3 regions of the Massilia timonae genome follow, and region 2 is predicted to be linked to each of the others. Evidence: riboswitches for the same ligand, from Rfam matches in the RefSeq annotation. Region 2 holds a riboswitch; each other region holds the start of a gene.
The links. Region 2 has a riboswitch for cobalamin ahead of LO55_RS00110 (TonB-dependent receptor). Riboswitches for the same ligand answer to the same signal wherever they lie in the genome.

Region 1 (3,269 bases), 1.8 Mb from region 2:
CAGCACGTCGGCATGCAGGCGGCCCAGCAAGCCGTCCTGCATCTCGCCCCGCACCCGCGGCGACAGGGTCGCGAACCAGCGCGCGTACTCCTGCGCCGTGACGCCGTTGACGGCGCCGGCCATCTCGCGCAGGGCGGCGCGGTCTTCCGGCAGGTTGACGCCGCGCGCCATGATCATGTCCAGCAGCGCCTCGGGCGACGCCGGCAGTTCGCCGACCGTGTAGCCCGCCGCCTTGAGGGCATGCAGCATCCCGAACAGCGAGTCCGGCACGTTGAGGTTGTCGGCGCCGATGTTCTGGCGGCCCGGCGGATGGTTGTAGTAGACCATCGCGATCTTCTTGTCGGCGTTCGCTTTGGCGCGCAGCGCCAGCCAGCGCGCCACGCGGCCCGACAGGCGGTCGACTTCAGCCGGCAGCAGCACGGGCGGGCGGTTCTCGATGCCGGTCTGGGGGTCGCGCCGGGCCTGGCCCAGGGCCGCCACCACCATCGGCTGGCCGATGCCCTGCAGCTCGGGCAGGGCCACGCGGTACTGGACCGAGTCGGGCGGCAGGCCGTCGGGCGACAGCTGCCATTGCATCGCGGTGCGGTCCGACAGGCGGATCGCCTTGAACACCGGGATGTCCAGGCGCTTGAAGGCTTCGCCTACCGCCTCCCGGCCCTCGGCGGCGCCGACCACGAAGTCCTGCAGCACCACCAGCGCAGCAGGCTTGGCCGGCGCGACCAGCTGCGGCAGGCGCTCGAGCGCTTCGCGCGAGGCGCCGCCCCAGCGCGTGAGCAGCTGCACGCAGGGCTGGCCCAGTTCCTCGATGCGCCGGCACAGCGCCGCGGGCACCACGCCATCCATGTTCGCCAGGTCGAGCACGACCACGGTCGGGCGGTCCTGCAGGCCGAGCTTCGACGCATTGCCCCAGGCGGCGCCGTCCTGCAGCTCGCGCTCTCCCGCGCGCAGGCGCAGGGTCGGCTCCGGCTGCGGATCGGCCAGGGGCGTGCCCGGCGCGAGCAGGTGCCGCATCAGCTCCGTGGTGTTGTCGACGCCGCCCGCCTGCCACACGCGGCGCGCCGCCAGCCAGTGGCGGGCGGCGGGATTGGCGTCGGCCGCCCGCAGCGCGGCCTGCGGCGGCGCCTCGCTCGCCAGCTGGCGCAGCAGCTCGGGCGAGAAGCCGGCCAGGCTGCCGTGGCGCGAGCGCGTCATGAGGTTCAGGGTCGCCTCGCCGTTCAGCGCCAGCACGGCGGTGCCTGGCCTGGCGTGGCGCGCCAGGGCATCCTTCATGCGCCGCGCCGGGTCGCCGAACAGCGACACCGCCAGGATGCTGTCGGCGCCGGCGATCCACTGCGCCACCTCGCGCTCGCCGGCCGCCATCAGCTGCGCCGGGGTGCGCAGCAGGATGCGGTCTCGCGGACGGCTGGCCAGGTGGCGGTGGGCGGCTTCGATCGCGCCCGGCGCGGCGCGCTCGGTGACCACGGCGAACAGGGTGGTGGCGCCGGCATGCTGGAAGCCCGACATGCAGGCGAGCAGGAACACCAGCGCGACGCAGATGCGGACAGGGAGAAGCGTGTTCATGTGAACGTCGACCTTTCAGCTGCGCGCTTGACGCGCGCACGACAACAGGCAGCCGCCATCCTTCCACGATGAACAGGGACGCTTGCGCGCCGCGCAGGCGAGCGATCGCAGCGAATGACGCGGGCAGACAAAGAAGGAACAGCGGACAACCAACAGGCACGCCCTCACCCCGGGACGTGCGAATGCATCGTGGATGGCCGGTCTTCTGGCTCGCCGTCTTCCTTCCCCGGTCCTGCCTTCCCGTGCACGGGGCACAGTGGCGTTCGACCGGGGTCGTCAGGCTTACAGCAGCGGGGGCTGCGCCGGACTGGCGCGCGATGGCTATCGCGCACGTCACCGGCTTCCCGTTTCACCTCCCTGCAGACGAGCAGGAAGGCACCATTCACTTGATTGGGCGCGATTCTAACGCCAAGTTCGACCAGTTGTCACCGCATTATTTTTTGGCGGGCGAGCGCGAAGCGGCCCAGCGCGGCGACCAACAGCGCCCGATCGGCCCGAAAAATAAGTCGCATAGGTTTATTTAGCGGAAGGACGTATACTTACCGTCTCCCGCTGTCTTGCCCATCGAACGCCGCGCCATGCCGCCCTATAACGCACCGCCTCCCGCCTTTGACCCCGCCACCATGCCGCTGCTGCGCACCGTCGGCTCGAACCAGGTCGGCATGCGCGAGTTCAACGAGCGGGTCGTGCTGCAGGCGATCCGCACCCATGGCAGCCTGCCCAAGGCCGAAGTCGCGCGCCTGACCAATCTGAGCACCCAGACCGCCTCGGTGATCATCAACCGCCTGCTGGACGAGCAGCTGGTGGTCAAGCGCGACGCCGTGCGCGGCAAGGTCGGCCAGCCGTCGCAGCCGATCGCCCTCAATCCGGAAGGCGCGTTCTCGATCGGCATCCAGATCGGCAGGCGCGCGCTGGACGTGGTCCTGCTCGATTTCACGGGCGCGCTGCGCTGGCAGTCGTCGACGCCCTACGCCAGCCCCGACGTGGAGCAGGTGTTCGCCGCCATCGACGCCAGGCTGCGCGAGGTGGACGACTTCCTCGGCCCGGAGCTGGCCCCGCGCCTGACCGGCATCGGCCTGGCCGCCCCGCTCACGCTGGGCACCTGGCACGGCCTGGAAAGCCTGCTGCCGCATCAGGCCGAAGCCTGGCGCCGGGTCGACCTGCGCATCCGCCTGCAGGCCATGACGCCGCTGCGCGTGGACTTCGCCAAGGACACGATCGCGGCCTGCGTGGCCGAACTGGTGGCCGGCCGCGGACGCAAGCTGAAAAGCTATCTGTACGTTTTCGTGGACACCCTGGTCGGCGGCGGCCTGGTGATCGACGGCGAGCCGCACAGCGGCCAGTTCGGCAACGCCGGCGCGATCGGTTCGATGCCATTGGGCCTGGCCGGAACGGACGAACGCGGCGTGGCGCCGCAGCTACTCGGGGCGGCCTCGCTGGTGCGGCTGGAAGAGATGCATGCGCAGGCGGGATTGGCGCCGCTGGCGTTCGGCGACGAGCGCCTCTTGAGCGGCCCATGGGAAGCGGTGACCCTGCAATGGGTCGAGGAAGCCGCGAATGCGATCACCTTCGGCGTCACCGGCGCGGCCTGCCTGCTCGACCTGGACGGCGTGATCGTCGACGGCGCCGTCAGCCGCGCCCTGCTCGAACGCCTGATCGCCGCGGTGCAGGAGCAGATGACGCGCTACAGCTGGCAGGGCACCGAGCGG
Region 2 (3,269 bases):
AGCGGCATCACGTCGATGCTGCCTTCCACGGTCCAGGCGTTGAGCGACTGCTTGCGGTGCTCGTTCACGACCGGCGGGAAGGCCAGCGGGTCGCTGTAGTCCTTCTCGAAGCGCTCGTGGCGGCCACCCACCGCCAGGCGGGCGTTGTGCGGGGCGTTCCAACGCAGTTCGTCGCGCAGGTAGAAGGCTTTCGAGTCCTGGCGCGCGTCGCCGGCCGAGAAATTGGAGGTAACCTCGCGCTCCCAGCGGATCAGGTCGATGCCGGTGACGAATTCGTTGCGCTTGTCGCCGAGGTCAAGGGTGTGACGCAGGCGCGGCGAGAACTGGGTCTGTTCGGCCTCGTAGACCGATGTCGACGGCGCGCCGAAGTCGTAGGTGGACGAGACCTCGCGCTCGCGGTGCGACAGATCGGCCGCCAGCTCGAAGGCGCCGACACGGTGCTCGACGAAGGCGGTCACGCGGTCGGTGTCGAGCGAGCCATAGTCCTTCGGCGTGTTGCTCTGGGTTGGAATGGTCAGGAACTGCTCTTCCGTCAGCGAACCCGGCAGGCGCGAATCGGAACGCGAACTCTCGAAGCGCAGGCCGGCGCGGCCGTTCGGCGCGTAGGCATACCCCACGCCGCCACTGAAGCTGGTCTGCTCGTAGTTGTTGTTGTCGCGGTAGTTATCCGTGCTGCGGTCGCTTACTGCGGCGTCGAACGACCATGGGCCGGCGCCGTGCGTGACCGAGGCGCGCAGGTCGCGGTGGTCGAAGCGGCCGGCTTCGGCGAACAGGGAACCATGCGTTCCCGCGCCCGCGCCGCGGCGGGTAACGATATTGATCACGCCGCCGGTGGCGCCGTCGCCATACAGCACGCTGCTGCCGCCGCGCGTGATCTCGATGCGCTCGACCGTGTCCACGGGAATGGTCGACAGCACCGTGTGCGCCAGCTCGTTCTCGTTCAGGCGCACGCCGTCGACCAGCACCACCGTGTTCTGGGCGCTGTTGGTGCCGAAGCCGCGCAGGTCGAGGCCGAAGTCGGGCGAGCCGTCCAGGCTCTGGCGGCCGAACACGCCGCCGATCTTCCGGATCGCCTGGTTGACGTCGGTGGCGCCGGCGCTGCGGATCTGCTCCGCGGTGATGACGGTGGCGCCGATCGGCGTGGCCTGGGCCGGGAAGCGCGGGCCGGTGATGAGGACTGAAGGGACGGCGTCCTGGGCCGCGGCATAAGGGCCGAACATGGCGAAGGCGCAAGCCAGCGCGAGTGGCGCGCGGCGCGGTGCAACTGCAAAAATCATGATGAATGTGTTCTCGATAAAAGGCACCGGCCTGCTTCCCCGCAGGCCGGAGTCAAAGGAAACGCCTGGCGCTTCCACCTGCTTTGGCCGGTATCCGGGCTGGCAAGCATGACGGCCTCACCTTCCTGCGCAGAACAGACCGTACAGCGGCGCAGTGGTTGTCGAGACCGTCCGCCACGCTGCAGATGCAGACGCGGCGCTTGTTGACCGTTGCGGGGGCAGCACACTTCCATGGCGGCGCGTGGCGCGGCCATGTCGTGTTTCCCGTTTAACTTCGCGCACCTGGACGTGCGCGAGAGCACCAAAACGGGGCGATTATACCTTGACGAGGTGCGACCTGCCCGGCCGCCGGCAAGCTCTCGCCGCTTGGGCTAACATGACCGTTTCAATGCACGACAGGAGCGGTCATGGCGCGCTTACCCACCTTGCCCACCTATTTCGTCTCGCACGGCGGCGGCCCCTGGCCGTGGATGCGCGAGCAATACGGGTCGGCCTACAACCAGCTTGCCGACTCGCTGGCCGCGCTGCGGGCCGAAGCTGGCGAGACGGTGCGCGCGGTGCTGGTCGTGACCGCCCACTGGGAAACGCCGCAGTTCATGGTGTCGTCCGGCACGGCGCCGGGCATGATCTATGACTACGGCGGCTTCCCGCCGCACACCTACCAGGTCAAGTACCCGGCCCCGGGCGAGCCGGCGCTGGCGCGGCGCGTGGCCGACCTGCTCGCCGCCGCGGGCCACCCGGCCGCGCTGGACGCCGAACGCGGCTTCGACCATGGCACGTTCTCGATGCTGTACCCGGTCTATCCGGAAGCGCGCATGCCGGTGGTGCAGCTGTCGATCCGGCGCGACCTGGATCCGGCCACCCACCTGGCGGCGGGCCGTGCGCTGGCGCCGCTGCGCGACGAGGGCATCCTGATCATCGGCAGCGGGCTGTCGTACCACAACCTGCGCCAGTTCGGGCCGAACGGGCGGGAGGCGTCACGCGCTTTCGACGGCTGGCTGCAGCACGCGCTGCTCGAACTCGATCCGGCGCAGCGCGAACAGGCCTTGCTGCGCTGGGATGCGGCGCCGATGGCGCGGGCGGCGCATCCGCGCGAGGAGCACCTGATTCCACTGATGGTGGCATTGGGGGCGGCCGAACAGGAGGCGGCCGCCTGCGTCTATCATGAAGACGCGTTCATGGGGAATTTGACGGTGTCGAGTTTCAGGTTCGGGGCACCGCCAGCGGCGTGATTACGTCCCGCGCTTGCCGCGCGCCGCTTCCTCGGCTTTCGCGGCGGCCTTCTCGGCCGCGATACGTGCTTTTTCGGCCATCTCGGCCTCGTGCTGGGCCAGGCTGGCCGCGCGCGATTCCGGCGTCTCGAGGCTGATGCGGCCGAGCGCGCCCTGGCGGTAATCCTGCAGCAGCGTGTGCGCCGCCTTTTCGTAGTCGAAATCGCCGCCGCGCACGCGAAAACCCCGGCGCTGGGCCACGCCCTCGATCACGGCAACGCCGTCCATCCCTTCGGTCTTGAAACCGTAGCGCGCGCTCAAGAGCTGCGGATAGCGCTGCAGCAGCAGCTCGCCCAGGTATTCGGCCACTTCTTCCTCGACCAGCGCATTGGTGCCGATCGCATGGCTGGCGGCCAGCATCAGGCCGTCGCTGGCCATGGCGATCTTCGGCCACAGCATGCCTGGGGTGTCGACCAGCACCACGTTCTTGTTCAGGTACAGGCGCTGCTGGGTCTTGGTCACGGCCGGCTCGTCGCCCACCTTGGCCACGCGCTTTTTCAATAGGGCGTTCATCAGCGTCGATTTTCCGACGTTCGGAATGCCCATGATCATGATGCGCAGCGGCTTGGTCGGCACGCCGCGGTGCGGGGCCAGCGACAGGGCCAGGTCCGGGATGCGGGCCACGTCGGCCGGCTTCTTGGTCGTCATCGGATAGGCGGTCACGCCTTCCTGGGCATCGTAATAGGCTTTCCAGGCGGCGGTCGCGTTCGGGTCGGCCAGG
Region 3 (3,269 bases), 820 kb from region 2:
CGCCACGTCCCTGATCTGGCAGATGGAGTACGCCCGCGCCGAGGGCAAGGCCAAGCCGCTGGCGGTGCGCATGAGCGACCGCGAGTTCGGCATCGCCGCCGTGACCGTGCTGCTGCCCGCGCTCGGCCTGCTGGCCTTCGGCCTGCTCGACCTGGCCGCCATCGTCGCCGCGCTGGTCGCGGCCCTCGTTGCAACCTGCTGGCTCGCGCGTAAATTCACGCGGCGCTTGCAAGGCTATACCGGCGACTGCCTCGGCGCCGTGCAGCAACTGGCCGAAGTGGCGGTCTATATCGCGGTGCTGGCCACGCTCGGCCGCGGCGCGCTGGCCTGATGCGCCTCTACCTGGTGCGCCATCCGCGGCCCGAGGTGGCGGCCGGGCACTGCTACGGCCGCAGCGACCTGGCGGCGGATCACGCGGACGTCGAACGGGTGCTGGCCGCATTGGCAAGCCAGGGGCTGCCCGGCGCGATGCCCGTCTACGCCAGCCCGCTGGCCCGCAGCGCGGTCCTGGCGGAGCAGCTCTCGCCGGCGCCGGTATTCGACGCGCGCCTGGCCGAGATGGACTTCGGCGCCTGGGAAATGCGCAGCTGGGACGACATCCCGCGCAGCGAGATCGACGCCTGGAGCGCCGACCTGCTGCACTACCGCCCCGGCGGCGGCGAAAGCGTGATGGACGTGGCCGCGCGCGTGGCCGGTTTCGATGCCGATATCCGGCGCGCCGGACACGCGCAAGCCCTGGTCATCTGCCACGCCGGCACCATGCGCCTCCTGCATTCGCTGCACCTCGGCGGCACGCTGGTCGAGGCCGCGCTGCGCGCTGCACAGGCGCCACACCGGATCGGCTACGGCGAAGTGATGATGCTGGAAACCTGACAACGCCTTGGACAACACCTTATAATGTGCGCGTTTTGGTGCTCGCGCCTGCGTTCGCAGTCGCAGTTAAACGGGAAACACGAAGCTCCTTTCAAGGGCCAACGTGTGCTGCCCCCGCAACGGTAAGCAAGTGCCGCATGCTCTCTTCGAGCCATGCGGCAAACCGTCCCCTCATACCACTGTGCGCATGCATGGGAAGGTCGGACGGCCATACTTGTCAGCCCGGATACCGGCCAAAAGGTGGCGTCGCCTCGCGCGATGCCGTTCAATCTGGCCTACGGGGACGTCGGCTGGTTGCCCTTTATAAGAAACAGTTCATGAATTTTCCAGTCACCCGGCAAGCCGCCGCGGTCTCGCTCGCCCTCGCCGTCATCTCGTCCGCCGCCGTCGCCGACGCACCCTCGCCTGACGCCATCCCTACCGCCGACACCGTCGTCGTCACCGCAACGCGCACCGCGCAGCGCGCCGCCGACGTCATCGCCGACACCACCGTCATCGATGCCGAAGAGATCGCGCGCTCCGGCGCCGGTTCGGTGGCCGACATCCTGCGCCGCCAGCGCGGCATCGAGATCTCGCGCAACGGCCCGGCCGGCACCACCACCAGCGTCTTCATCCGCGGCGCCAACGCCAACCAGTCCGTGGTCCTGGTCGACGGCGTGCGCTTCGGTTCGGCGACCACCGGCACCGCCAGCTGGAACGCGATCCCGCTGGGCGCCATCGACCGCATCGAGATCGTCTACGGCCCGCTCAGCACCCTGTACGGCGCCGACGCCATCGGCGGCGTGATCCAGATCTTCACCCGCAAGGGCGAAGGCGCCCCGGTCGTCACCGGCTCGGTTGGCGTGGGCAGCAACGCGACCCGCCAGCTTGATGCCGGCATCTACGGCAGCAGCGGCGGCCCGAACGCCGTCAGCTACGCCTTCGGCGCCGGCTACGAGGACTCGGACGGCTTTTCGTCTACCCGCCCAAGCGCCTCGGGCTACAACCCGGACGAAGACGGCTACCGCCGCCGCAACGCCAACGGCCGCGTGACGATGGCGCTCGCGCCGGGCCACGAGATCGGCGCCCAGTTCCTGGTCAGCCGCCTGTACAGCCAGTACGACAGCGGCACCGCCAACTACGACGTCCACAGCGACAACGACCTGAACACCGCCGCGGTCTTCATGCGCAACCAGATCCTGCCGAACTGGCACAGCACGGTGCAATACGCGCGCTCGGAAGACAAGTCGGGCAACTTCACCAACGCGACGCCATCCGGCGCCAGCCAGATCGACACCCAGCAGGATGAGTTCAGCTGGCAGAACGACATCGCCATCGGCCAGGACACCCTGCAGCTGCTGTACACGCACCGCAAGGAAGAGGTGCCGACGATGCAGCGCTCGCGCATCACGAATTCGTATGCCGCCGCCTACTCGGCCAAGCGCGGCCAGCACCTGGTCGACGTCAGCGCGCGCCACGACCGCTCGGTCTATGGCAGCAAGAACACCGGCGCCGCCGGCTATGGCTACGACTTCGGCAACGGCCTGCGCGCCACCGCCAGCGTCGGCACGAGCTTCCGCGCCCCGACCTTCAACGAGCTGTATTTCCCCGGCTACGGCCTGGAAACCAACAAGCCCGAAAAAGGCCGCAACCGCGAAGTGGGCCTGCGCTACGACGGCAACGGCTACCAGCTGGACGCCACCTACTTCCACAACCGCCTGACCGACATGATCGTGTCGAGCACCCCGTGCCCGGACGGCGTCAACCGCAGCTGCGCCTACAACGTCAACAAGGGCCTGCTCGAAGGCTTCTCGCTGGCCGGCGCTACGCGCCTGATGGGTGTCGACCTGCGCGCCAGCCTCGATTGGCAGGATCCGCGCGACGAGACCACCGGCAAGCAGCTGGCGCGCCGCGCGAAGAAGCATGCCAGTTTCGGCGCCGACTACACGATGGGCACGCTCAAGGCCGGCGCCGAACTGACGGTATCGGGAGAGCGCTTCGACGACGCCGCCAACAACCGTCGCCTGGGCGGCTACGGCCTGCTGAACCTGCACACGACCTGGCAGTTCACGCCCGACTGGTCGCTGCTGATGCGCCTGGACAACGTCGCCGACAAGCAGTACGAGATCGCGCGTAACTACGGCACCAGCGGCCGCACCTGGTTCGCGGCCCTGCGCTACGGCATCCGTTAAGCTATAACCCCTTGCCCGCGGCAGCCAGGCCGCGGGTGTCCGAAACCAACAGGGCCAGCATGCACGCATCCGTCCCACCGCTACGCCAGCGCGCCACGCTCATCGTCGGCGCCATGCTGGCGTTTTCGATTGCCACCCTGCTGTTCGCGGGCATGACCGGATCGATCCGGGTGCCTCTCGGCGAGATTCCCGACGCCCTGCGCCAGCTCGCCAGCGGCCAGCCCG

Region 1: it holds a riboswitch for cobalamin, as region 2 does, so the genes downstream of both, LO55_RS07985 (cobaltochelatase subunit CobN) here and LO55_RS00110 (TonB-dependent receptor) in region 2, are expected to answer to the same signal.
Region 3: it holds a riboswitch for cobalamin, as region 2 does, so the genes downstream of both, LO55_RS03760 (TonB-dependent receptor domain-containing protein) here and LO55_RS00110 (TonB-dependent receptor) in region 2, are expected to answer to the same signal.

The regions. Positions count from the first base shown of each region.
Region 1 is NZ_JRYB01000001.1:1,841,184-1,844,452, reverse strand. It holds gene LO55_RS07985 (cobaltochelatase subunit CobN) at 1-1,560, opposite strand, end outside; cobalamin riboswitch at 1,739-1,958, opposite strand; gene LO55_RS07980 (ROK family transcriptional regulator) at 2,139-3,269, shown strand, end outside.
Region 2 is NZ_JRYB01000001.1:21,802-25,070, forward strand. It holds gene LO55_RS00110 (TonB-dependent receptor) at 1-1,277, opposite strand, end outside; cobalamin riboswitch at 1,346-1,598, opposite strand; gene LO55_RS00115 (DODA-type extradiol aromatic ring-opening family dioxygenase) at 1,685-2,509, shown strand; gene ylqF (ribosome biogenesis GTPase YlqF) at 2,510-3,269, opposite strand, start outside.
Region 3 is NZ_JRYB01000001.1:843,611-846,879, forward strand. It holds gene LO55_RS03750 (adenosylcobinamide-GDP ribazoletransferase) at 1-331, shown strand, start outside; gene LO55_RS03755 (histidine phosphatase family protein) at 331-873, shown strand; cobalamin riboswitch at 893-1,125, shown strand; gene LO55_RS03760 (TonB-dependent receptor domain-containing protein) at 1,191-3,044, shown strand; gene LO55_RS03765 (FecCD family ABC transporter permease) at 3,104-3,269, shown strand, end outside.